One region of the Streptomyces sp. NPDC021096 genome, then DNA from elsewhere that is predicted to be linked to it. Evidence: riboswitches for the same ligand, from Rfam matches in the RefSeq annotation. Region 1 holds a riboswitch; each other region holds the start of a gene.

Region 1 (5,405 bases):
TGGCGTCCGCGTCGGGCGCGGCCTGCTGCACCGGGATGGTGGCGGCCGCACTGGCCGACCGGGCGATCCGGGTCGCCGGACGCGAGCGCAGGTAGTACGTCGTCTTGATGCCCTGCTTCCAGGCGTACGCGTACATCGAGCTGAGCTTGCCGATGGTGGGCGAGGCCATGAAGAGGTTCAGCGACTGGCTCTGGTCCAGGTACGGCGTACGGGCCGCGGCCATGTCGATCAGGAAGCGCTGCGGGATCTCCCAGGCGGTGCGGTACAGGTCGCGCACCTCCTGCGGGATCCACTTCAGGTCCTGGATCGAGCCGTTGGCGTCCGTCATGGCGTCGCGGGTCGTGCGGTCCCACACGCCGAGCTTCTTGAGGTCCTCCACCAGGTAGGTGTTGACCTGCAGGAACTCACCGGAGAGCGTCTCGCGCTTGAAGAGGTTGGAGACCTGCGGCTCGATGCACTCGTACACGCCCGCGATGGAGGCGATGGTCGCCGTGGGGGCGATCGCCAGCAGCAGCGAGTTGCGCATGCCGACCTCGGCGATGCGGGCGCGCAGCGCGTCCCAGCGGTCCGCCCAGGCCGGGACGGCGTTGGGGTAGTGGTCCGGGTGCAGCACGCCGCGGGCGGTGCGGGTCGCGGACCAGGCCGCGTGCGGGCCGTGCCGCTCGGCGAGGTCGGCGGAGGCCTCGTACGCCGCGAGCATGATCCGCTCGGAGATGCGGGTGGACAGCTCCTTCGCCTCGGGGGAGTCGAAGGGCAGGCGCAGGCGGAAGAAGACGTCCTGCAGGCCCATCAGGCCCAGGCCCACCGGGCGCCAGCGGTTGTTGGAGTTGCCGGCCTGCTCGGTCGGGTAGAAGTTGATGTCCACGACGCGGTCGAGGAACGTCACGGCCGTACGGACCGTACGGTCGAGCTTCTCCCAGTCCATCTCGCCGTCGGCACCCAGGTGCTGCGCGAGGTTGACCGAGCCGAGGTTGCAGACCGCGGTCTCGCTGTCGTCGGTGACCTCGAGGATCTCGGTGCAGAGGTTCGAGGAGTGGACGACCTTGCCCTTTTCGGCCGTCTGGTTGGCCGTGCGGTTGGCGGCGTCCTTGAACGTCATCCAGCCGTTGCCGGTCTGCGCGAGGGTACGCATCATGCGGGCGTACAGCACGCGGGCCGGGATCTGCTTGACGGCCTTGCCCTCGGCCTCGTACCGGCGGTACGCGGCGTCGAACTCGTCGCCGTAGAGGTCGACCAGGTCGGGCGTGTCGGCGGGGGAGAACAGCGACCAGTCGGCGTCGGCCTCGACGCGGCGCATGAACTCGTCCGGGATCCAGTGCGCGATGTTGAGGTTGTGGGTGCGGCGGGCCTCCTCACCGGTGTTGTCGCGGAGCTCCAGGAACTCCTCGATGTCCGCGTGCCAGGTCTCCAGGTAGACGCAGGCGGCGCCCTTGCGCCGGCCGCCCTGGTTGACCGCCGCGACGGAGGCGTCGAGGGTGCGCAGGAACGGCACGATGCCGTTGGAGTGACCGTTGGTGCCGCGGATCAGCGAGCCGCGCGAGCGGATGCGGGAGTAGGACAGGCCGATGCCGCCCGCGTGCTTCGACAGGCGCGCCACCTGGTGGTAGCGGTCGTAGATCGAGTCCAGCTCGTCCAGCGGCGAGTCCAGCAGGTAGCAGGACGACATCTGCGGGTGGCGGGTGCCGGAGTTGAAGAGCGTGGGGGAGGACGGCAGGTACGACAGCGTGCTGGTCAGCCGGTACAGCTCCGCGACGTCGTCCAGGGCCCGCTCCGAGTGGTCCTCGGCCAGACCGCAGGCCACGCGGAGCAGGAAGTGCTGCGGGGTCTCGATCACGTCGCGGTGGATCGGGTGGCGCAGCAGGTAGCGGCTGTGCAGGGTGCGCAGGCCGAAGTAGCCGAAGCGGTCGTCGGCGCCGTCGGTCAGCGCCGTCTCCACCAGAGCGTCCAGGCGCTCGGCGTGGGTGGCCACGAAGGCGGCGGTCTCGTCCGCGATCAGGCCCTCGCGGTGGCCGACGGCGACCGAGGCGGAGAAGGACGTCGCACCCTGGCCGGCCGCCTCGTCGGCGATGGCACGGGTGAGCAGCCGGGCGGCGAGCTTGGAGTACTCCGGCTCCTCGGCGATGAGACCGGCGGCGGCCTCGGTGGCGAGGGAGCGCAGCTCGGCCTCGTCCGAACCGGGGTGCCGGCCGCGCAGCGCGGCGGCGGCGACCTTGCCCGGGTCGGTGGCGGGCAGATCGGCGGTGAGATCGGTCAGGGTGCGCAGCAGCGCGGTCCCGGGGCCGCCGGTCGCTTCCGCGTTCGCTGAGACCGGATCTGCGGGCGCGATGGTCACGTGTGGCTCTCCCTCGCTCGGCTGGGGTGGGCCGGGCGGGAGGCGCGCGACGGTCGCGTACGGGCATGCCTCTTGCACCAGGGCACACCTCGTAGGCGTCCGCCGGCCCAACCCGCGGGGCCCGGACGAATTCAACGCCCATAGCCGAGCCCAGGGCAGGCTCGGTGGTGGACGCGCTGTCGGCAGGTCCTCGGACTTCGGTGCGCTGTGTATATGCGCACACATACACCGTTGCGGGACAGTTCCGGATTTCCACCGGATTCCCCTGCGACGACAGCGAGGACGAGCATACATCTAGTGCCGGGCCTCGTACGCGCCCCCACATGTTGTGTCGTCCCGTCATGAAGCGGTTGCGGAATGTGCTAACGGGTGGGCCCGGCAGGGCAAGCGAAGAGGGCCGTCACGCCCCCTGGGCGGGGGTGTGACGGCCCTCTGGAGGGTGGGTCGGGTCAGTGCCCGCCGGGGGCTCCCACGGTGGCCGGGGGGAGGTCCGTACGGACGCCCGGGTCGCCGGCGTCGGCGGTGTAGTCCGACGGCCGGGTCTCGTCCACGCCGTCGGGCGCCTTCAGCGCCCTGAGGACGAACGTCGCGACGATGACGACGATCACATTGAGGGCGAAGGCCGTGAGGCCGATGTAGCCCTTCTCGCCGATGAGCGGGATCAGGTTGGTGTTGCCGAAGTGGTCCTGGGTGGCGCTCGGCGTGTCGTACGCCCGCCAGGTGCCGTAGATCATTCCGGCCGCCCAGCCCGCGAGCAGCGCCCAGCGGTGGCACCAGCGGGTGAAGAGACCGCCGACCAGGGCCGGCACGGTCTGCAGGATCCAGATGCCGCCGAGCAGCTGGAAATTGATGGCGACCGTTTTGTCCATGGTCAGGACGAAGGCGAGGGCGCCGACCTTCACCAGCAGGGAGGCGAGCTTGGAGACCTTCGCCTCGTGTTCGGGAGAGGCGTCCGGCTTGATGAAGTCCTTGTAGATGTTGCGCGTGAACAGATTTGCCGCCGCGATCGACATGATGGCGGCCGGAACGAGCGCGCCGATGCCGATGGCCGCGAAGGCCACGCCCGTGAACCAGTCGGGGAACATGTCCTCGAAGAGCTGTGGGATCGCGAGCTGTCCGTTCTTCACCTTCACCCCGGCGGCGAGGGCCATGAAGCCGAGCATGGCCAGCAGACCCAGCATCAGGGAGTAAAGGGGAAGAATGGTGGTGTTGCGGCGGATGACATTGCGGCCCTTGCTGGAAAGCACCGCGGTCACCGAGTGCGGATAGAGGAACAGCGCCATCGCCGAGCCCAGGGCGAGCGTCGCGTACGCCCACTGTGCCTGCGGTCCGGTGATCAGTGAGCCGCGCGGCTTGCCGGTGGCCGGGTTTTCTGCCGCGAACGCCTCGCCGGCCTTCGCGAAGATGTCGTCGAAGCCGCCGAGCTTCATCGGGATGTAGATGATCGCCACGATGATCACGATGTAGATCAAGGTGTCCTTGACGAACGCGATCAGCGCGGGCGCGCGCAGCCCCGAGGAATAGGTGTAGGCCGCGAGCACACCGAAGGCGATCAGCAGCGGCAGGTCCTTCACGAACCAGTTGGTGTTCTCCCCGCCGCCGACGCCCATGACGTCCAGAACCGCCTGGATGCCGACCAATTGCAGCGCGATGTACGGCATCGTGGCGAGTATTCCGGTCAACGCCAGGGCCAGCGAGAGGCCCTTGGAGCCGAACCGGCCCCGGACGAAGTCCGAGGACGTCACATAGCCGTGCTTGTGCGCGACCGACCAGAGGCGGGGCAGGAAGGTGAACACCAGCGGGTAACAGAGAATGGTGTACGGCACCGCGAAGAAGCCCGCCGCGCCGCCCGCGTAAATGGCGGCCGGGACGGCCACGAACGTATACGCGGTATAGAGGTCACCGCCCAGCAGGAACCAGGTGACCCAGGTGCCGAAGGAGCGGCCGCCCAGTCCCCACTCGTCGAGATTGTTCGCGTTCTCCGCGCGCCGCCACTTCGAGGCCAGAAAGCCCATGACCGTGACGGCGAGGAAGAAGATGATGAAGACGGTGAGCGCGACACCGTTCACGCCGTCCTTCATCGCGGCTCACCTCCCGCACGCGTACGCGTCCGCCGCTCGTGGCGGCGCACGATGACATAGGCGATGACGGTGAGCAGCGTCGAGAGGACGACCCACAGCATCTGGTACCAGTAGAAGAAGGGGATACCGATGAAGGCCGGGGTGAGCCGGGAGTAGGAGTCGACCCAGAGCATCGCCGCGAACGGCAGGGCCAGGCATACCCCGGCGATGACCAGCGGCAGGGTGACGACCGGTTCACGGCCGCCCCCGGGTGGCTGCGCGGGTGGTTGCGACATGCGTGACTCCGTCCCCTGAGCGATCACTTGCGTAATGCGCAGGAAATCTAGGGGAGGGTGCCTCCGGACGTCACCCCCTATCCGCATATCGGAATGATTCAGAAGGTGTCGGTTCCGTTTGTGTGGGTTCCGTTTGTGCCGGTGAGGAACTCGGCCGCGGCCAGGCCCGATACGCGAGTGGCCCCGTGGGTCGCGAGGTGCGGGGCGCCGGGGGTGTCGGTACCGGGGACGCCCATCTCGACGACGACCGCGTCCGGACGCCGCCGCAGGAGGCGGCCGAGGGCGCCGGCCATCCAGGAGTGCCGGGCCACGTCGCGGACCACGACGACCAGCGGGCGGCCGACGGCGGGGACGAGGGCGGCGCGCTCCAAGGCCGATGCGTCGCGGGCGAGTTCGGGCTGCGTCAGCCGCACGGACGTGGTGGCGGGCCGCAGCGCGCGCAGGGGCGCGGCCAGCCCCCAGGGCGTCTGCCGGTCGATGGCGAGGGTGGAGGCGGGGGCGAGCTCGACGACGTGCGGGTCGGCGCCCAGGGGCAGCGCGGCGGCCGCCGCGCCGGTGACGCGCAGGGCGCGCCGGGCGGCACGCAGCCCGACGTCGGAGCGTGCGCCGTGCCCGGCCGTACGGCCGCGGAACCGCTCCCCGGACCAGGCGGCGAACTCCGCGACCCGGCCCGCCGCCTCGGCCAGCCGCTCCTGCGGCAGGGTGCCGTCGTGAACC
Region 2 (5,405 bases), on a different contig from region 1:
TGCGCTCGTCGTAGGCGGTGGCGTCGATGCGCCCGGCGCGCAGGTCGGCGCGGGCGGTGCGCAGTTCGCGGGTCTGGGGGAACGAGCCGATGGTGGTGGTGGGCAGCAGCGGCAGGCCGAGCCGGGCCCGCTGGGCGGCGGCGCGCTCGGCGTACGGCTGGGGGCGGCGGGCGTCCGCGGCGGTGACAGCCGCCGCGCGGGCGCGTACGGCCGGGTCGCGGGTGAGGGCGGAGGCGGCGCGGGAGGCCCGGGCGGAGCGGTTGGCGGCGAGCTGCGGGGCGATGGTGTCGCTGCCCTCGTTGAGGCCGCGGGCGAGGGTGACGCTCTCCTCGGCCTTCTGCCGGGCGAAGGCCAGCCAGCGGGCGACCTGCGGGTCGACGTCGCGCTCGGCGGTGGCGTCGAGGGGGACGTGCAGCAGGGAGCAGGAGGGGGCGACGTCCACCCGGTCGGCGAGGCCGAGGAGGGTGGCGAGGGTGGACAGGGACCGTTCGAGGTCGTTGATCCACACGTTGCGCCCGTCGATCACGCCCGCGATCAGACGCTTGCCGGGCAGGCCGCCGGCGGCGGCGAGGGCGTCGAGGTTGGCGGCGGCGGGTCCGGTGAAGTCCAGGGCCAGGCCCTCGACGGGGGACTTGGCGAGGACGGGCAGGGCGTCGCCCACGCGGTCGAAGTAGGTGGCCGCCAGCAGCTTGGGCCGGTCGGCGAGGCCGCCCAGCTCCCGGTAGGCGCGGGCGGCGGCGTTCAGTACGGCCGGGGGCTGGTCCTGCACCAGGGCGGGCTCGTCGAGCTGGACCCACTCGGCGCCGGCCGCCCGCAGGTCGGAGAGGACCTCGGCGTACACGGGCAGCAGCCGGTCCAGGAGGGTGAGGGGCTGGAAGCCGGGCGGGGCGCCGGGCGCGGGTTTGGCCAGCAGCAGATAGGTGACGGGGCCGACGAGCACGGGCCGGGCCGCGTGGCCCTGGGCGAGGGCTTCCCCCAACTCGCCCGTCTGCTTGGTGGAGTCGGCGGTGAAGGCGGTGTCCGGGCCCAGTTCGGGCACGAGGTAGTGGTAGTTGGTGTCGAACCACTTCGTCATCTCCAGCGGCGGGAGCTGCTGGGTGCCGCGGGCCATGGCGAAGTAGCCGTCCAGGGCGTCGGCTTCGACGGCGGCGCGGTGCCGCTCGGGGACGGCGCCGACCATGACGGTGGTGTCCAGGACGTGGTCGTAGAGGGAGAAGTCCCCGGTGGGGACCTCGTGGACGCCGGCGTCGGCCAGGCGCCGCCAGGCGTCGCGGCGCAGGGCGGCCGCGGTGTCGTGCAGGGCGGCGGCGTCGACGCGGCCGGCCCAGTAGCCCTCGACGGCCTTCTTCAGTTCACGGCCGGGCCCCTGCCGGGGGTAGCCGTGGACGGTGGCCCGGGCGCGGACGGCGGTGAAAGCGGTGGGGTGTGTTGCCACGGAACTCTCCTTCGCGAGTCGCGGGGGATCCCGGCGGGACCCGAGCGTACGAAGGATCGGCAGATGCCGGCGGAGCACGCCCAGGCATGCGCCGTCCGTACCGCCGGCCCGCCCTCGAGGCCACCGAGATCGCCGCGTGCGGTCGCACGCGGGCAGCGGCAGGTATTCGGACTCGCGGGCACGCCGTGTCGGTGGAGGACACGGCACCTAGTGGCCGTCGCTTCCCGGACCGCCGGGGCGGTCCAGTGCGTATGACGGCGGTCGTTCCCGCTCACCGCTGCGGGGCAGTCCCGGATTCCCACCGGGTTCCCTCTTGCGACGCGCCCGCCTGGAGGGCGGGGCGAACCGGCTGCGCCTTCACCCTAGACGCAGGGGCCCGTCCGCCGACAGGGGTTGCCCGGACAGTTTCGATCTTGCGTGCGGACGCGCGGGGTAGGGTCGTAGGCCGTGGCCGCCCCTGCGGGCCGTCAGGACCCCCGGCAGCGCCATAAGGCGAAAATTGCGGCCAAAACAGGAAACCTCACCGGGCCGTACCCCCTCTTCCCTCCCGGAGAACCCACTCCGAAGAGGAGCGACAACCGTGGGCCTTACGTCCCAGAATTTCCTGCTGTTCCTGGTGGTCATCGCCGTCGCGCTGGCCGCCCTCGTGCTGTGGCTGTGGCCACGGGCCGCGAAGAAGGGGATCCCGGCGCTCCTCTCCCGGCTCGGCCTGCTCGCCGTGGCGCAGGTGGGCATCCTGTCGGTGCTGCTCGTCGCGGCGAACAACGAGTTCGGCTTCTACTCCACGTGGAACGAGCTCCTCGGCCGCAACTCCAGCAAGCAGGAGCTCAAGGGCGGCAAGGACGGCAAGCGGCCGCCCGCGCTCGTCGTCAAGGGGCAGGAGTCCGTCGGCCTGGGCCCGAAGGAGAAGGCCGGCCAGGTCGACCGGATCGAGATACGCGGTCCCGTCAGCGGGCTGGGCATGGACGGCTTCGCCTATCTGCCGCCGCAGTACTTCCAGAAGGAGCACGAGAACGACCGGTTCCCCGTGATCGTGGCGATCACCGGGCAGCCCGGCGTCTCCAAGAACCTCATCACCCAGATCAAGGTCCCGCAGGCGGCTTCCCGCGCCATCGTGGCCAAGCAGATCAGACCGACGATCGTGCTGATGGTCCGGCCGTCGGTCGTGGCGGACCGCGACACCAACTGCACGGACGTGCCGGGCGGCCCGCAGGCCATGACGTTCTTCAACCAGGACCTGCCCATCGCCGTCAACGACGTCTACCGCGCGGACAATTCGCGGGGCGGCTGGGGCGCGGTGGGCAACTCCACCGGCGGGTACTGCGCGCTGAAGGCGGCCATGACCAACCCGGCCCGCTACGGCGCCGCGGCCGGGCTGTCCGCCGACCTCTTCGCGCGCCAGGACCGCGACACCGGTGACCTCTACGCGGGCAACAAGCAGATCAGGAACGAGTCCGACCTGACCTGGCGCCTGGAGCACATGGCTGCGCCGCCGGTGTCCCTGCTCCTGGCCGCCAGCTCGAAGGGCGAGGAGAAGTACTACGGTCCCATGCTGAGGTTCGCGGGGAAGGCCAAGGCGCCGACCAAGGTCGACAAGCTGGTCCGTGAGGAGGGCGGCCACAACTTCCAGACCTGGCGCGAGGAATACCCCGAGGTCCTGCGCTGGCTCGACAAGGAGCTGACCGCCCGCCGCTGAGGCCGCGCGGGGATTCCCGTCCGGCCGGGAACGGTTTCGGCCACGGCCACGTCCCAGCCAGTGTGGCCCGAATGCGCACGGCTCGGTACGCCGTACGCAGGGGGAGGGGGCGTACGGCATGGACGGGATGGACACCACGCGGCGCAAACCGCTGCTGGCCGGGCGGTACCGGCTCATGGAACAGCTGGGGCACGGCGGCATGGGCGTCGTCTGGCTCGCCATGGACGAGGTACTCGACCGGGAGGTCGCGGCCAAGGAGGTCCGGGCGCCCGAGCACATGAACGACGAGGACGTCCGGGTGCTGTACGCGCGCCTGAAGCAGGAGGCCCGGGCCGCCGCGCGGGTCGCCCACCCCCATGTGATCACCGTGCACGACGTGGTCGAGCAGGAGGGCCGCCCCTGGATCGTCATGGAGCTGGTGCGCGGCCAGTCGCTGGACAAGGTGCTCCGGCAGGAGGGCGTGCTCCAGCCCAAGGAGGCCGCCAGGATCGGCGCGCAGGTGCTGCAGGCGCTGCGCGCCGCCCACGCCGTGGGGGTGCTGCACCGCGACGTCAAGCCGGCGAACGTCCTGCTGGAGGCCGGGGGCCGGGTGGTGCTCACCGACTTCGGCATCGCCGTCATCGAGGGCGCGGGCACCCTGACGCGCACCGGCGACCTGGTCGGCTCCGCCGAGTACCTCGCCCCGGAGCGGGCCACGGGCCGCCGCCCGGGCATCCCCTCCGACCTGTGGTCGCTGGGCACCCTGCTGTACGTGGCGGTGGAGGGGGTCTCCCCGTTCCGCCGGGGCGACGCGCTCAGCACGCTGCGGGCCGTGGTCGACGACGAGCCCGCGGCGCCCCGGCGGGCCGGGCCGCTGACGCCGGTGCTGGAGGGGCTGCTGCGCAAGGACCCGGAGGCCCGCATGGGCTCGGCGGAGGCCGAGCAGCTCCTCGACCGGGTCGCCGCCGGCCTGCTCACGGAGGAACCGCCCGGGTACGTCCGCACCGCCCTCGACGAGCGGGTGCGCCACCCGGGCCCCGGACGGCCGCTGACGGTACCCGACACGCCGACACCCACGCCCGTACCGACCCCGACGCCCTCACCTGCGCCGAGGCCCACGCCGACGCCGGTGACCGGCCCGCCGGAACCCGGGCCCGTCGTGGGGCACTCCGCGGGGACGCCGTCCGTCAACGTGCCGGTCGGGCTGCAGCAGGGCGGCCTGGCGACTCCCCTTCTCGCTCCGGGCTCGGGAGGGTCCGCCGCCTCCGTCGGGTATCCCGTGCGTCCGCTGCCGCACCCCGGGACGGGGCCGGAGCACGGCCCGGAGCCACGGCCGCGGACGGCGGTGTGGATCGTGGCGGCCGTCGTCGCGCTGGTCCTGCTCGCCGGTGGGGCCGCGGCCCTGTTCGCCCTGCGCGACAACAGCGGCTCGCAAACGGGCGACAACCCGGGCGGCGGCCCCACGGGGGTGGCCACGCCCGGGCCGACGGAGGACACCTCCGAGCCGGCGACCTCCGAACCCACCACGGACCCCACCACCGAGCCCACCGCGGGTCCGAGCACCGACCCGACGGGGTACGCCAGTTGCGGCAGCGGCTGGGTGACCTCGTGCTAGCACGTACGGACTAAAACCGTCGGAATTCGTGGATCAGCTATCGGGGGGTGTGCGCTGTGAGGCGCGAACGGATGAGGATCGTCTCCCTGCTGGCCGTCTGCGCGCTGCTGGGCGGCGCGGGGGCGGCGGGCTGTTCGAAGGCTTCGAAGAAGATGGTCGCCGAGATAGCCCTGGAAGCCGCGGGGGTGATCGCGCCGGGTGCGTTCATACCGGCGCCGGGCACCGATCTGCAGGGGGTCAAGGCGCTGCCCCGCAGCGGTGAGAAGGCGGCCGAGGCCCGGGGGGTCATCGGCGGGACCCCGGGCAAGACCCGCTGCGACAAGAGCAAGCTGGTCACCGAGCTCCTGCGCGACCCCGCCAAGGCGGCGGCCTGGGCCAAGATCCGGAAGATCCCCGTCGACAAGATCGAGGAGCACGTCAAGGGCCTGAGCGAGGGCCATGTGCTCGTGGACACCCTGGTCAGGAACCACAATTACCAGGGGGACGGCAAGACGGTCTCGTATCTGTCCGTCGTCCAGGTCGGTACCGCGCTGCTCTTCGACGAGTACCGGAACCCCGCGGTCAAGTGCAACTGCGGCAATCCGCTGCTGCAGCCCGAGAACAACATCGACCGCATGGCGTCCACGTACACCGGGCAGCACTGGGAGAGCTTCCAGAACTCGCAGGTCACCGTCATCGCC
Region 3 (5,405 bases), on a different contig from region 1:
AGATCGCGGACGATCTTCTCGATGCCGTAGTCGCTGAGGTAGCCGTAGCCGCCGTGCAGCTGCAGGGCGCGGTCGGCGACGGAGTAGCCGGTGTCGGTGGCGAACCGCTTGGCCATCGCGCACAGCTGCGGGGCCTGCGGGGTGCCGCGGTCCAGGGCGTCAGCCGCCTGCCGGACGAGCGCCCTGGCCGCGGCCAGTTCCGTGGCCATGTCGGCGAGGCGGAACTGCAGGGCCTGTGCGTCGAGCAGCCGCATGCCGAACGCCTCGCGGTCGGCGAGATGGGCCAGGCTGCGGTCCAGGGCGCTCTGGGCGCCGCCCAGGGAACAGGCGGCGATGCCGAGGCGGCCTCCGTTCAGGCCGTTCATCGCGATGCGGAAGCCGTCGCCCTCGGCGCCGAGCCGGCGGCCGGCCGGGACGCGGACCCCGTCGAGGATCACCTGGCGGGTGGGCTGGGCGTTCCAGCCCATCTTCCGTTCGTTCGGGCCGAACGAGAGCCCGGGGTCGTCGCGTTCGACGACGAAGGCGGAGATGCCGTCCGCGCCGCCCTCGCCCGTGCGGGCCATGACGACGTAGACGTCGGCCGCGCCCGCCCCGGAGATGAACTGCTTGACGCCGGTGAGGACGTAGCCGTCGCCGTCCCGTCGCGCGCGGGTGCGCAGGGCGGCGGCGTCCGAGCCGGTGCCCGGCTCCGTCAGGCAGTAGCTGCCCAGCGCCTGCATGCCGCACAGCCCGGGCAGCCAGCGGCCGCGCTGGGCCGTGTCGCCGTACCGGTCGATCATCCAGGCGACCATGTTGTGGATGGAGAGGTAGCCCGCGATGGAGGGGCAGCCGGTGGCCAGTGCCTCGAAGACCAGGACGCCGTCGCCGCGGGTGAGGCCGGAGCCGGCGTGCTCCTCGCGGACGTAGACGCCGCCGAGGCCGAGCTCCGCGGCCTTGCGCAGGACGTCGAGCGGGAAGTGCTTGTCGCGGTCCCAGTCGACGGCGTGCGGGGCCAGGTGCTCCTGGGCGAAGTCCAGGGTGACCTCGGCCAGGGCGAGCTGGTCCGTGGTGAGAGTGGTCGTCACCGCGATCACCCCATTGTCGGGATGGTGAAGCTCGCGCCCTCCTTGACCCCGGAGGGCCAGCGCGAGGTGACGGTCTTGGTGCGGGTGTAGAAGCGGACGGCGTCCGGGCCGTGCTGGTTGAGGTCGCCGAATCCGGACCGCTTCCAGCCGCCGAAGGTGTGGTAGGCGACGGGCACCGGAATGGGCACGTTGACGCCGACCATTCCCGTGGTCACCCGTCGGGTGAAGTCCCGGGCGGTGTCCCCGTCCCGGGTGAAGATCGCCACCCCGTTCCCGTACGGGTGCTCGCTCGGCAGCCGCAGGGCCGCCTCGTAGTCGGCGGCGCGGGCCACGCAGAGCACCGGGCCGAAGATCTCCTCGCGGTAGATCCGCATGGCGGGGGTGACACGGTCGAAGAGGGTGGCGCCGGCGAAGAAGCCGCCCTCGTGGCCGGGCAGGACGAAGCCCCGGCCGTCGACGACGAGTTCGGCGCCCTCGGTGGCGCCGATGTCGACGTAGCGGCGTACGCGGTCCAGGGCGTCACGGCTCACCAGCGGGCCGAAGTCGGCCTCCGGGTCGTCCGAACGTCCGATCCGCAGGTCCCCGATGCGCTCCTTGAGGCGTGCGACCAGCGCGTCGGCCGTCTCCTCCCCGACGGGCACGGCCACCGAGATGGCCATGCAGCGCTCGCCCGCCGAGCCGTACCCGGCGCCGACCAGCGCGTCGACGGCCTGGTCGAGGTCGGCGTCCGGCATCACGATCATGTGGTTCTTGGCGCCGCCGAAGCACTGGGCGCGCTTGCCGTGCGCGGCGGCCGTGGCGTAGACGTGCGCGGCGACGGAGGTGGAGCCGACGAAGCCGACGGCCTGCACCCGGGGGTCCGTCAGCAGGGTCTCGGCGGACTCCTTGCCACCGTTGACCACGTTCAGGATCCCCGGCGGAAGGCCGGCCTCGAGGAAGAGCTCCGCGAGGCGCAGCGGTACGGACGGGGCCCGCTCGGACGGCTTGAGGACGAAGGCGTTCCCGCAGGCGATGGCCGGTGCGGCCTTCCACAGGGGGATCATCGCGGGGAAGTTGAAGGGGGTGATGCCGGCCGTGACGCCCAGTGGGGAGCGCAGCGAGTGGACGTCGATGCCGGTGCCGGCGTTGTCGGTGAACTCGCCCTTGAGCAGGTGCGGGATGCCGGCGGCGAACTCGACCACCTCCAGGCCGCGCTGGAGGTCGCCGTGGGCGTCGGCGACGGTCTTGCCGTGCTCGCGGGACAGCAGGCGGGCCAGCGAGTCCCGTTCGCCCTCGACGAGTTGGAGGAACCGCAGCAGGACGCGGGCGCGGCGCTGCGGATTCCACTCGCCCCACTCCGGTTGCGCGGCGGCGGCGTCCGCGATCGCGGCCGCGGTGTCCTCGCGCCCGGCCAGGGGCACCCGGGCCTGTACGGCGCCGGTGTTGGGGTCGTACACGTCGGTGAAGAGCCCCGACGTTCCGGGGGTGTGCTTGCCGCCGATGAAATGTGTCAGTTCACGGACCATGGAAGCCTGCTCTCGTCAGGTCAGGTGAGATCCGGGGATGGGCATGGGGCTTCGTGGCTCTGCGAAGAGCTACGCGTGCGCGGACATCAGTGCGCGCTCCGCCGGATCACCAGGGTCGTGAGTACGGACCGGTGCCATGCGTGTCTGCTCCATCCTCGTGGACAACACGGAACACCCCGCGGCCGGTATCCTGACTCCCGGATCACCGCGCGCCGCCAGCCTTCCCGACGAATGGCACATCTCGTCAGTGGCGTGCTGTCGACGGCACACTCCCCGGTCACAGTGGCGGGACCGTGCCGGAATCACACCGGCTTCCCTGACACCGCGGGCCTTGGTCACGAACATATAGTTGGACGTCCTAGTAAGTCCACCCCCGGCGTGATCACTTGTCCGCCACCGGGTACGGCACGAACGTGCTGCTGTTCTCGTCGATCGCCAGCGGCCGGCCCAGCGGCGGCACCGCGCGCTGCGGGCAGTCCAGGCGTTCGCAGATCCGGCAGCCCATGCCGATGGGGGTGGCCGCGGAGGTGTTGCCGAGGTCGAGCCCGTCGGAGTAGACGAGCCGGGAGGCGTGGCGCACTTCGCAGCCGAGGCCGATGGCGAACGTCTTGCCCGGCTCGCCCCAGCCCCCGCGGTGCCGGGTGACGGCGCGGGCGGTCCACAGGTAGCGCTGTCCGTCCGGCATGGCGGCGATCTGGACGTGGATCCGGCCCGGGGCGGCGAACGCCTCGTACACGTTCCACAAGGGGCAGGTGCCGCCCGCGCGGGAGAAGTGGAAGCCGGTGGCGGACTGGCGCTTGGACATGTTGCCGGCGCGGTCCACGCGGACGAAGGAGAACGGCACACCGCGCAGCCGCGGCCGCTGGAGGGTGCTGAGGCGGTGGCAGACGGTCTCGTAGCCGAGGCCGAAGCGGTCGGTGAGCCGTTCGATGTCGTAGCGGACCTCCTCCGCGGCGGCGTGGAAGGCGCGGTACGGCAGGATCAGCGCGGCGGCGAAGTAGTTGGCGATGCCGATCCTGGCGAGCGACCAACTGGCGGAGCCCTCCGCGTAGTCCTCCGACGCCAGCGCGGACAGCCGGTCGCCGAACTCCAGCAGCGCGAGCTGGGTGGCCATGCGGAAGGCCTGCTGTCCGGGGCGCAGCCGGTTGGACAGGTGCAGGACGCGGGTGGCCGGGTCGTAGTGGTGCAGCCGGTCGCAGTCCGCCGCCAGCCGCACTCCATGCCGTTCGGTCAGGCGCGCGGAGAGCGTTCGCACCACCTCGCCGGGCCGCACGCCCAGGGCGTGGGCCAGGTCCTCGGCCGCGAGGTCGGCCTCGTGGAGGTAGTTCTGCCGCCGGTAGAAGAACTCCCGTATCTCCTCGTGCGGGGAGCGCGGCAGGGCCACGTCCTCGTGGCCGCGGGCCTCCGCGGCTTCGGCCAGCCGCTCGGCCAGGGCGTGGCCGCGGCGGCCGAGGTCGAGCAGGACCGAGGCCACGGCCGGCATGCGCGAGGCCAGTTCCGCGAGGTCGGAGGGGGAGACCCGGGCGGCGTCGACCTCGGTGGCGAGCACCTCGCGCAGGTCGGCCACGAGTCTGCTGGTGTCGCGCTCCGAGAAGAACCCCGGGTCGACGCCGAAGGCCTCGGTCAGCCGCAGCAGCACCGGCACGGTCAGCGGCCGGGAATCGTGCTCCATCTGATTGAGGTAGCTGGGGGAGATCGCCAGGACGCGCGCCAGCTCCGCCTGACTGAGCCGCCGCTCCTCGCGCAACCGCCGCAGCCGCGCCCCCGCGTATGTCTTGCCCACCGCTCTCCCCCTGCTCCGTGCCCGACGTCCGTGATCGGACGGGTGTGTTGGCAAGATTCGCAGAACCGGGCCGGAAGATGCGCAGAACTTGGCAATCTTCCACGGTTGATGGCACTGAGTGCCACTGTCAGAGTCGTAGCGCGGCCCACCGCCCCTCCGGGCGCACTGTTCACCGCTTCACACGCCCGGAAGGGCGGCGGCGCCGCATCGGTGGCACGTCACTCAGTGACAACCCCACGCACCCTTCACAAGAACCGTGTGATCTCAGCGAACCCGGGAGACGGTCATGGCGCAGGCACAGACGGCGGCGGAAGCACTGAAGCAGCGGTGGGCGACGGACCCCCGCTGGAAGGGCGTCGAGCGCACCTACAGTGCACAGGACGTGATCCGGCTGTCCGGCAGCGTCCGCGAGGAGCACACCCTGGCCCGGCGCGGCGCCGAGCGGCTCTGGCGCCAACTGCACGAACGCGACTACATCCACGCCCTCGGCGCGCTCACCGGCGGCCAGGCCGTCCAGCAGGTCCGGGCCGGCCTCCAGGCCATCTACCTCTCCGGGTGGCAGGTGGCGGCCGACGCCAACCAGGCCGGCCACACCTACCCCGACCAGAGCCTCTACCCGGTCAACTCCGTGCCGCAGGTGGTCCGCAGGATCAACAACGCGCTGCTGCGCGCCGACCAGATCGCCACCGTCGAGGGCGCCCGGGACGGCATCGACTGGCTCGCGCCGATCGTCGCCGACGCCGAGGCCGGCTTCGGCGGGCCGCTCAACGCCTTCGAACTGACCAAGGCGATGATCGCCGCCGGTGCGGCCGGCATCCACTACGAGGACCAGCTCGCCTCCGAGAAGAAGTGCGGCCACCTCGGCGGCAAGGTCCTCGTCCCCACCGCCCAGCACATCCGCACCCTCAACGCCGCCCGCCTCGCCGCCGACATCGCGGACGTCCCCACCGTCATCGTGGCCCGCACCGACGCGCTCGCCGCGAACCTGCTGACCAGCGACGTCGACGAGCGGGATGCCCGCTTCGTCACCGGTGAGCGCACCGCCGAGGGCTT
Region 4 (5,405 bases), on a different contig from region 1:
TCAGCGTCGCGACACCGCGAACTGCCGTCGACTTGGCCGTGCCCTTCTCGCCACGTACGAGCACACCGCCCACGGCTGGGGAGACGGCATTCAGCAGGAGAGCCACGCGCAGATCGTCCATGCCGACGATCGCAGTGAAGGGATAGGTGGTATTCATGCGCTGTTCACTCCTTCGAGGGGCTCTCGCCGAATGGGTCGGCCGTTGCCGCAGTTGAGGGTCACGCTTGCCTTCTGCTCCCCGCACCGGCGGGGTTGGTCCGCTCTTCGGCGATCACCTCGTGGAAGCCCTACTGTGCTCCCCGCTCGTGCGGGGATTCCCCTGCTCACGGTGCCCCCGGCGGTATGAACCGCAGACCGCCGGGCACCCCGTCCTCGATGAGCCGCAGCAACGCATCCGTGTCCGCGTGCTCCTCGATCAGGTCCCCCAGCCGGTCCAGCTGTTCCTCCCGCAGCCCCGCGAACGACGTGTCCGGCGCCGGGACGAACGCCCGCCCGGCCGCCTTCGCCACCCGCCGCAGGAACGCGCGCCGGAAGCCGTCGCTCTCCAGCGATCCGTGCCAGTGCGTGCCCCAGACGGCACCGACCCGGCAGCCGTCCAGGAACGGCTCGTCGCCGCCCAGGACTTCGGCGACGCCGTGGTGGATCTCGTAGCCCTCCACCCGCTCGCCCAGGGCCTCGCCCACCGGCCGGGCCAGGGTCTTCTCGACCGCGAACCGCACCCGCACCGGCAGCAGGCCCAGGCCCTCGACCGAACCGGCCCGTGACTCCACCTCGTCGTCGATCCGCTCGCCCAGCACCTGGAAGCCGCCGCAGATGCCGAGCACCGGGCGGCCCTCGGCGGCCCGGCGGGCCAGGGCCTCCGCCAGGCCCCGTTCGCGCAGCCACGCCAGGGCCCGGACCGTTCCGCGCGTGCCCGGCACCACGACCAGGTCGGCGTCCGCGAGCTCCTCGGGGCGGTCGACGAAGCGGACGACCACGCCCGGTTCGGCCGCGAGGGCGTCCACGTCCGTGAAGTTGGACATCAGCGGTACCGCGCACACCGCCACGCGCAGCACGTCGGCGCCGTGCGGCGGGGCCACCACCGATTCGCGGACGGCGCCGCGCAGCGAGACGCGCAGGCCGTCCTCCTCGTCGATGCCGAGGCCGTGGGCGAACGGCAGTACGCCGAACGTCCGCCGGCCCGTCAGGGCGTGCAGCATGTCCAGGCCCGGCTCCAGCAGGGAGACGTCGCCCCGGAACTTGTTGACGATGTAGCCCGCTATCAGCTCCTGGTCCTCGGGCGAGAGCAGCGCGGTGGTGCCGAAGAAGGACGCGAAGACCCCGCCGCGGTCGATGTCGCCGACCACCACCACCGGCAGCCGGCCCGCGCGGGCGATGCCCATGTTGACGATGTCGCTGCGGCGCAGGTTGATCTCCGCCGGGCTGCCGGCGCCCTCGCAGATCACCGCGTCGTGCGTACGCCGCAGTTCCTCGAGGCACTCGGTCACCGTGCCGAACAACTGCTCCTGCCGGCCCGCGTGGTAGCCGCGGGCGCTGAGCTCGCCCACCGGCTTGCCCATGAGCACGACCTGGCTGCTGCGGTCACCGCCGGGCTTGAGCAGCACGGGGTTCATCAGCGCGCTCGGCTCGACGCGGGCGGCCGCGGCCTGCATGGCCTGGGCGCGCCCTATCTCCGCTCCCTCGCGCGTGACGAAGGAGTTGAGCGACATGTTCTGCGCCTTGAACGGCGCGACCTTGACGCCCTTGCGGACCAGCCAGCGGCAGATGCCGGCCGTCACCACGCTCTTGCCCGCGTCCGAGGTGGTCCCGGCCACCAGCAGGCCCCCGCCCGGCGGGCGCGCGGGCCCGCTCCTGTCGGCAGCTGTCACCGATTCCTCCTTCTGGCGAGGTGTGCGAGGGAGAGCCTGCCCACCACGGCGGTGCCCAGGGCCAGCAGGGAGACCCGGCGCGAGAGCCGCACCGCGCGTTCGATGTCCGCCACGGCCACGGGCCGGTTCTCCGCGCCCAGGACGGGGCGGTGTTCGACGCGGCCGGCGTAGGCGAGGGTGCCGCCCAGGCGGACCCCGAGGGCGCCGGCGAAGGCGGCCTCGACCGGGCCGGCGTTGGGGCTGGGGTGGCGGGCGGCGTCGCGCCGGGCCACGCGCCAGGCGCCGCGCGGGTCGGGGCCGGCGAGGACGGCGAGGGCGGCGGTGAGGCGGGCGCCGGGCCAGCCGACGATGTCGTCGAGGCGGGCGGAGGCCCAGCCGAACCGCCGGTGGCGCGGCGACTTGTGGCCGACCATGGCGTCGAGGGTGTTGACCGCGCGGAAGCCCACCAGGCCGGGCACCCCGGCGAGGGCTCCCCAGACGAGGGCGCCCACGACGGCGTCGGAGGTGTTCTCGGCGACGGATTCGACGACGGCCCGGGCGATCTGCTGCCCGTCCAGCGCCTGCGGGTCGCGGCCGCACAGGTGCGGCAGCCGTTCCCGGGCGACCTCGAGGTCGCCGGCCTCCAGGGCTCCGCCGACCGCCCGTGCCTCGCGGCCCAGGGTCGTACCGCCGAGCACGGCCCAGGTCGCGGCGGCGGTCAGCGCGACGCCGGCGGAGGGGGAGCGGCGCGCGGTACGGGCCAGCAGCCCGGCGGCGGCCGCCGTGCCGCCCGCGCACAGCAGCGCGTGCAGGGTGCCGTAGCCGCGGTGGTCGCGCCACAGTCGCTCCTCGACGGCCTGCGCGGCGCGGCCGAACGCGGCGACGGGGTGGCCGCGGCGCGGGTCGCCCACCACGAGGTCGCAGGCGAATCCGAGCGCGGCGCCGCAGACGAAGGCGAGATGCTTCCCGGTCGTGTTCCCGGCTATCTGATCACTGCGCGTCGGGCGCATCGGATCAGGCCGCCGTCACACCGTGGCGGGTGCGGCGCACCGGGGGCACAGGGGGCGCGAAGGGCAGGGGGCGACGGCAGCCGGGCATGGCGATGTGTCCTCACTCAGGGTCCGCGCCCTGGCTCGACGTGACCGGCGACCAGAGTCTCCTGGCTCCCGGATCGGCGTCGCCCCCGGCCTTCCAGTCCGCGGACCGCGGACCGTGGCCCTGGAATCGGGGGGACACTCCCCGGTGACAGTGGCGGGACCGCGCCGGATTCGCACCGGCTTCCTCTGCTGTCGCCGTTTGGCTCCGGAAGTCCACCACGGCCCGGGAAGGGCAGTCAACTCACCCTGACCTGCGGTGAGGCTGCCGGTCACGGGTGGGGCGGCGGGCGACGCGGGCAACGACGAAGCGCCGGTCCGGCGGGTGCCGGACCGGCGCTTGGTGCGCGGGATGTGCTGCGGTCGCGTCAGGCGACGATCAGGTAGATGCCGTATCCCACGGCGGCCGCGCACAGCGCGAAGCAGGCGTACGCGCCGGTGCGCGCCATCGCGCTCGGGCCGGCCGCCGGGGCGGTGGCGGCGGGTGCGGCCTTGCGGGACGTGCCCACGATGCCGAGGGTGAAGACGGCCACGAGGCCGAGGGTGGCCACGAGGCTGACGCCGAAGACCTGGCCGAGTGCTGCCCAGTCGATGTTCATGGTGGTTCTCCTCCGTTGCCCGGCGGTCAGCCGGCCGTCGCGGGGGCGGGGGCGGGAGCGGCGGCCGGGGCGGCTGCCGGGGCGGCGGTGGGGCCGGCGACCGGGCCGGCCGGCGGCGGGGCGACGGCCTGGAGGGCCGCGGTGACCACGCCGACGGGCTCGGCCGGGACGGAGACGCCCTGCGGCTCGTTGAGGTCGTTGACGTTGTCGTGCGTGACCGGCTTGCGGCGCGAGGCCACCCAGATGGCGCCGCAGGCGGCCAGGGCCAGGACGGCGACCGCGGCGACGCCCCAGTCTCCCTGGTCGGCCAGGAGCGCGGCGCCGGCGCCGACGAGGCCGGCGGCCGGGAGGGTCAGGCCCCAGGCGGCGACCATGCGGCCGGCGGTGGACCAGCGCACCACGCCGCCCTTGCGGCCGAGCCCCGCGCCCATGACGGCGCCGGAGCAGACCTGGGTGGTGGAGAGCGCGAAGCCGATGTGGGAGGAGGCCAGGATGGTGACGGCGGCGCCGGTCTGGGCGGCGAAGCCCTGCGGCGGCTGGATGTCGGCCAGGCCCTTGCCGAGGGTGCGGATGATGCGCCAGCCGCCGAGGTAGGTGCCGAGCGCGATGGCGATGCCGGCGGAGGCGATGACCCACATCGGCGGGTCGGCGTCCGCGCCGAGGGCGCCGCCGGAGATCAGCGCGAGGGTGATGACGCCCATGGTCTTCTGCGCGTCGTTGGTGCCGTGGGCGAGGGAGACCAGGGCGGCCGAGGCGATCTGGCCGGCGCGGTAGCCCTTGGCGCTGGCCTCGGGGTCGGTGTTGCGCGCCAGGCGGTAGGTCATCCGGGTCGCCAGCACGGTCGCCAGGCCGGCCACGACCGGGGCGACGACGGCGGGGATGAGGACCTTCATGACGACGGCGTCACCGTGGACGGCGTCGGTGCCCACCGAGGCGATGGTCGCGCCGATCAGGCCGCCGAACAGCGCGTGCGAGGAGCTGGAGGGCAGGCCCGCGAGCCAGGTGAGCAGGTTCCAGACGATCGCGCCGACCAGTCCGGCGAAGATGATCTCCGGCCGGATGCCTGATTCGTCGACGATGCCCTTGGAGATCGTCGCCGCGACCTCCACGGACAGGAACGCGCCGACGAGATTGAGCACGGCCGACATGGCCACCGCGACCTTGGGCTTGAGGGCCCCGGTGGAGATGGTGGTGGCCATGGCGTTGGCCGTGTCGTGGAAGCCGTTCGTAAAGTCGAACACCAAGGCCGTGACGATCACGATCCCGATGAGAAGCGTGATGTTTTCCATTCACCCAGGCAATCAGCTCGATGGTCAGTACGCGGCGACCGTAGGGACCCTGGGTGAACGGAAGGTGAACTGGGACGGGCAGGTCGATGACGCGAACCGGAGGCGAAGACCGATGAGGGAGTTCGAACAGGCGGGGGCCGCGCGGGACGACATACCGCGCATCTGGGCCCAGGTCGTGGCCACCGCCCGCCGCACCACCGCCGACGGGCTCGTGGTGGGCACGTCCGGCAACGTCTCCGCGCGCGCCGGCGACGTGGTCCTTGTCACTCCCACCGGCGTCCCCTACGACCGGCTGGGCCCGGGCGACGCGGTCGGCGTGGACCTCGACGGCCGCCAGGTCCTGGGCGACCTCGCGCCCACCAGCGAGCTGCCGATGCACCTGGCCGTCTACCGCTCCACCGACGCCGCCGCGATCGTGCACACCCACGCCGTGCACGCCACGGCCGTCTCCACGCTCGTCACCGAGGTGCCGCTGATCCACTACATGGCCGCCGCCCTCGGCGGGCCGGTCCGCGTCGCCCCCTACGCCCTCTACGGCACCGAGGAACTGGCCGCCCACATGCTCCGGGCCCTCGA

What was found. A riboswitch is a leader RNA that binds a small molecule or an ion and turns the genes downstream of it on or off. The one in region 1 is predicted to bind cobalamin.
Region 2: linked by a shared signal. The riboswitch ahead of metE (5-methyltetrahydropteroyltriglutamate--homocysteine S-methyltransferase) and the one ahead of AB0G59_RS01490 (ribonucleoside-diphosphate reductase subunit alpha) in region 1 are both predicted to bind cobalamin.
Region 3: linked by a shared signal. The riboswitch ahead of AB0G59_RS25855 (CoA-acylating methylmalonate-semialdehyde dehydrogenase) and the one ahead of AB0G59_RS01490 (ribonucleoside-diphosphate reductase subunit alpha) in region 1 are both predicted to bind cobalamin.
Region 4: linked by a shared signal. The riboswitch ahead of AB0G59_RS26320 (cobalamin biosynthesis protein) and the one ahead of AB0G59_RS01490 (ribonucleoside-diphosphate reductase subunit alpha) in region 1 are both predicted to bind cobalamin.

Annotation. Positions count from the first base shown of each region.
Region 1 covers NZ_JBFADG010000001.1:317,503-322,907, forward strand. Annotated here, with positions in the region: gene AB0G59_RS01490 (ribonucleoside-diphosphate reductase subunit alpha) at 1-2,332, opposite strand, end outside; cobalamin riboswitch at 2,496-2,639, opposite strand; gene mctP (monocarboxylate uptake permease MctP) at 2,782-4,413, opposite strand; gene AB0G59_RS01500 (DUF3311 domain-containing protein) at 4,410-4,688, opposite strand; gene AB0G59_RS01505 (glycoside hydrolase family 3 protein) at 4,787-5,405, opposite strand, start outside.
Region 2 covers NZ_JBFADG010000024.1:59,475-64,879, forward strand. Annotated here, with positions in the region: gene metE (5-methyltetrahydropteroyltriglutamate--homocysteine S-methyltransferase) at 1-1,435, opposite strand, end outside; cobalamin riboswitch at 1,596-1,750, opposite strand; gene AB0G59_RS24350 (alpha/beta hydrolase-fold protein) at 2,016-3,131, shown strand; gene AB0G59_RS24355 (serine/threonine-protein kinase) at 3,250-4,725, shown strand; gene AB0G59_RS24360 (DUF6777 domain-containing protein) at 4,797-5,405, shown strand, end outside.
Region 3 covers NZ_JBFADG010000029.1:5,251-10,655, forward strand. Annotated here, with positions in the region: gene AB0G59_RS25850 (acyl-CoA dehydrogenase family protein) at 1-1,073, opposite strand, end outside; gene AB0G59_RS25855 (CoA-acylating methylmalonate-semialdehyde dehydrogenase) at 1,070-2,569, opposite strand; cobalamin riboswitch at 2,732-2,918, opposite strand; gene AB0G59_RS25860 (short-chain fatty acyl-CoA regulator family protein) at 2,952-4,352, opposite strand; gene aceA (isocitrate lyase) at 4,639-5,405, shown strand, end outside.
Region 4 covers NZ_JBFADG010000031.1:41,503-46,907, forward strand. Annotated here, with positions in the region: gene AB0G59_RS26310 (putative cobaltochelatase) at 1-157, opposite strand, end outside; gene AB0G59_RS26315 (cobyric acid synthase) at 324-1,868, opposite strand; gene AB0G59_RS26320 (cobalamin biosynthesis protein) at 1,865-2,857, opposite strand; cobalamin riboswitch at 3,000-3,132, opposite strand; gene AB0G59_RS26325 (hypothetical protein) at 3,310-3,540, opposite strand; gene AB0G59_RS26330 (inorganic phosphate transporter) at 3,567-4,829, opposite strand; gene AB0G59_RS26335 (class II aldolase/adducin family protein) at 4,942-5,405, shown strand, end outside.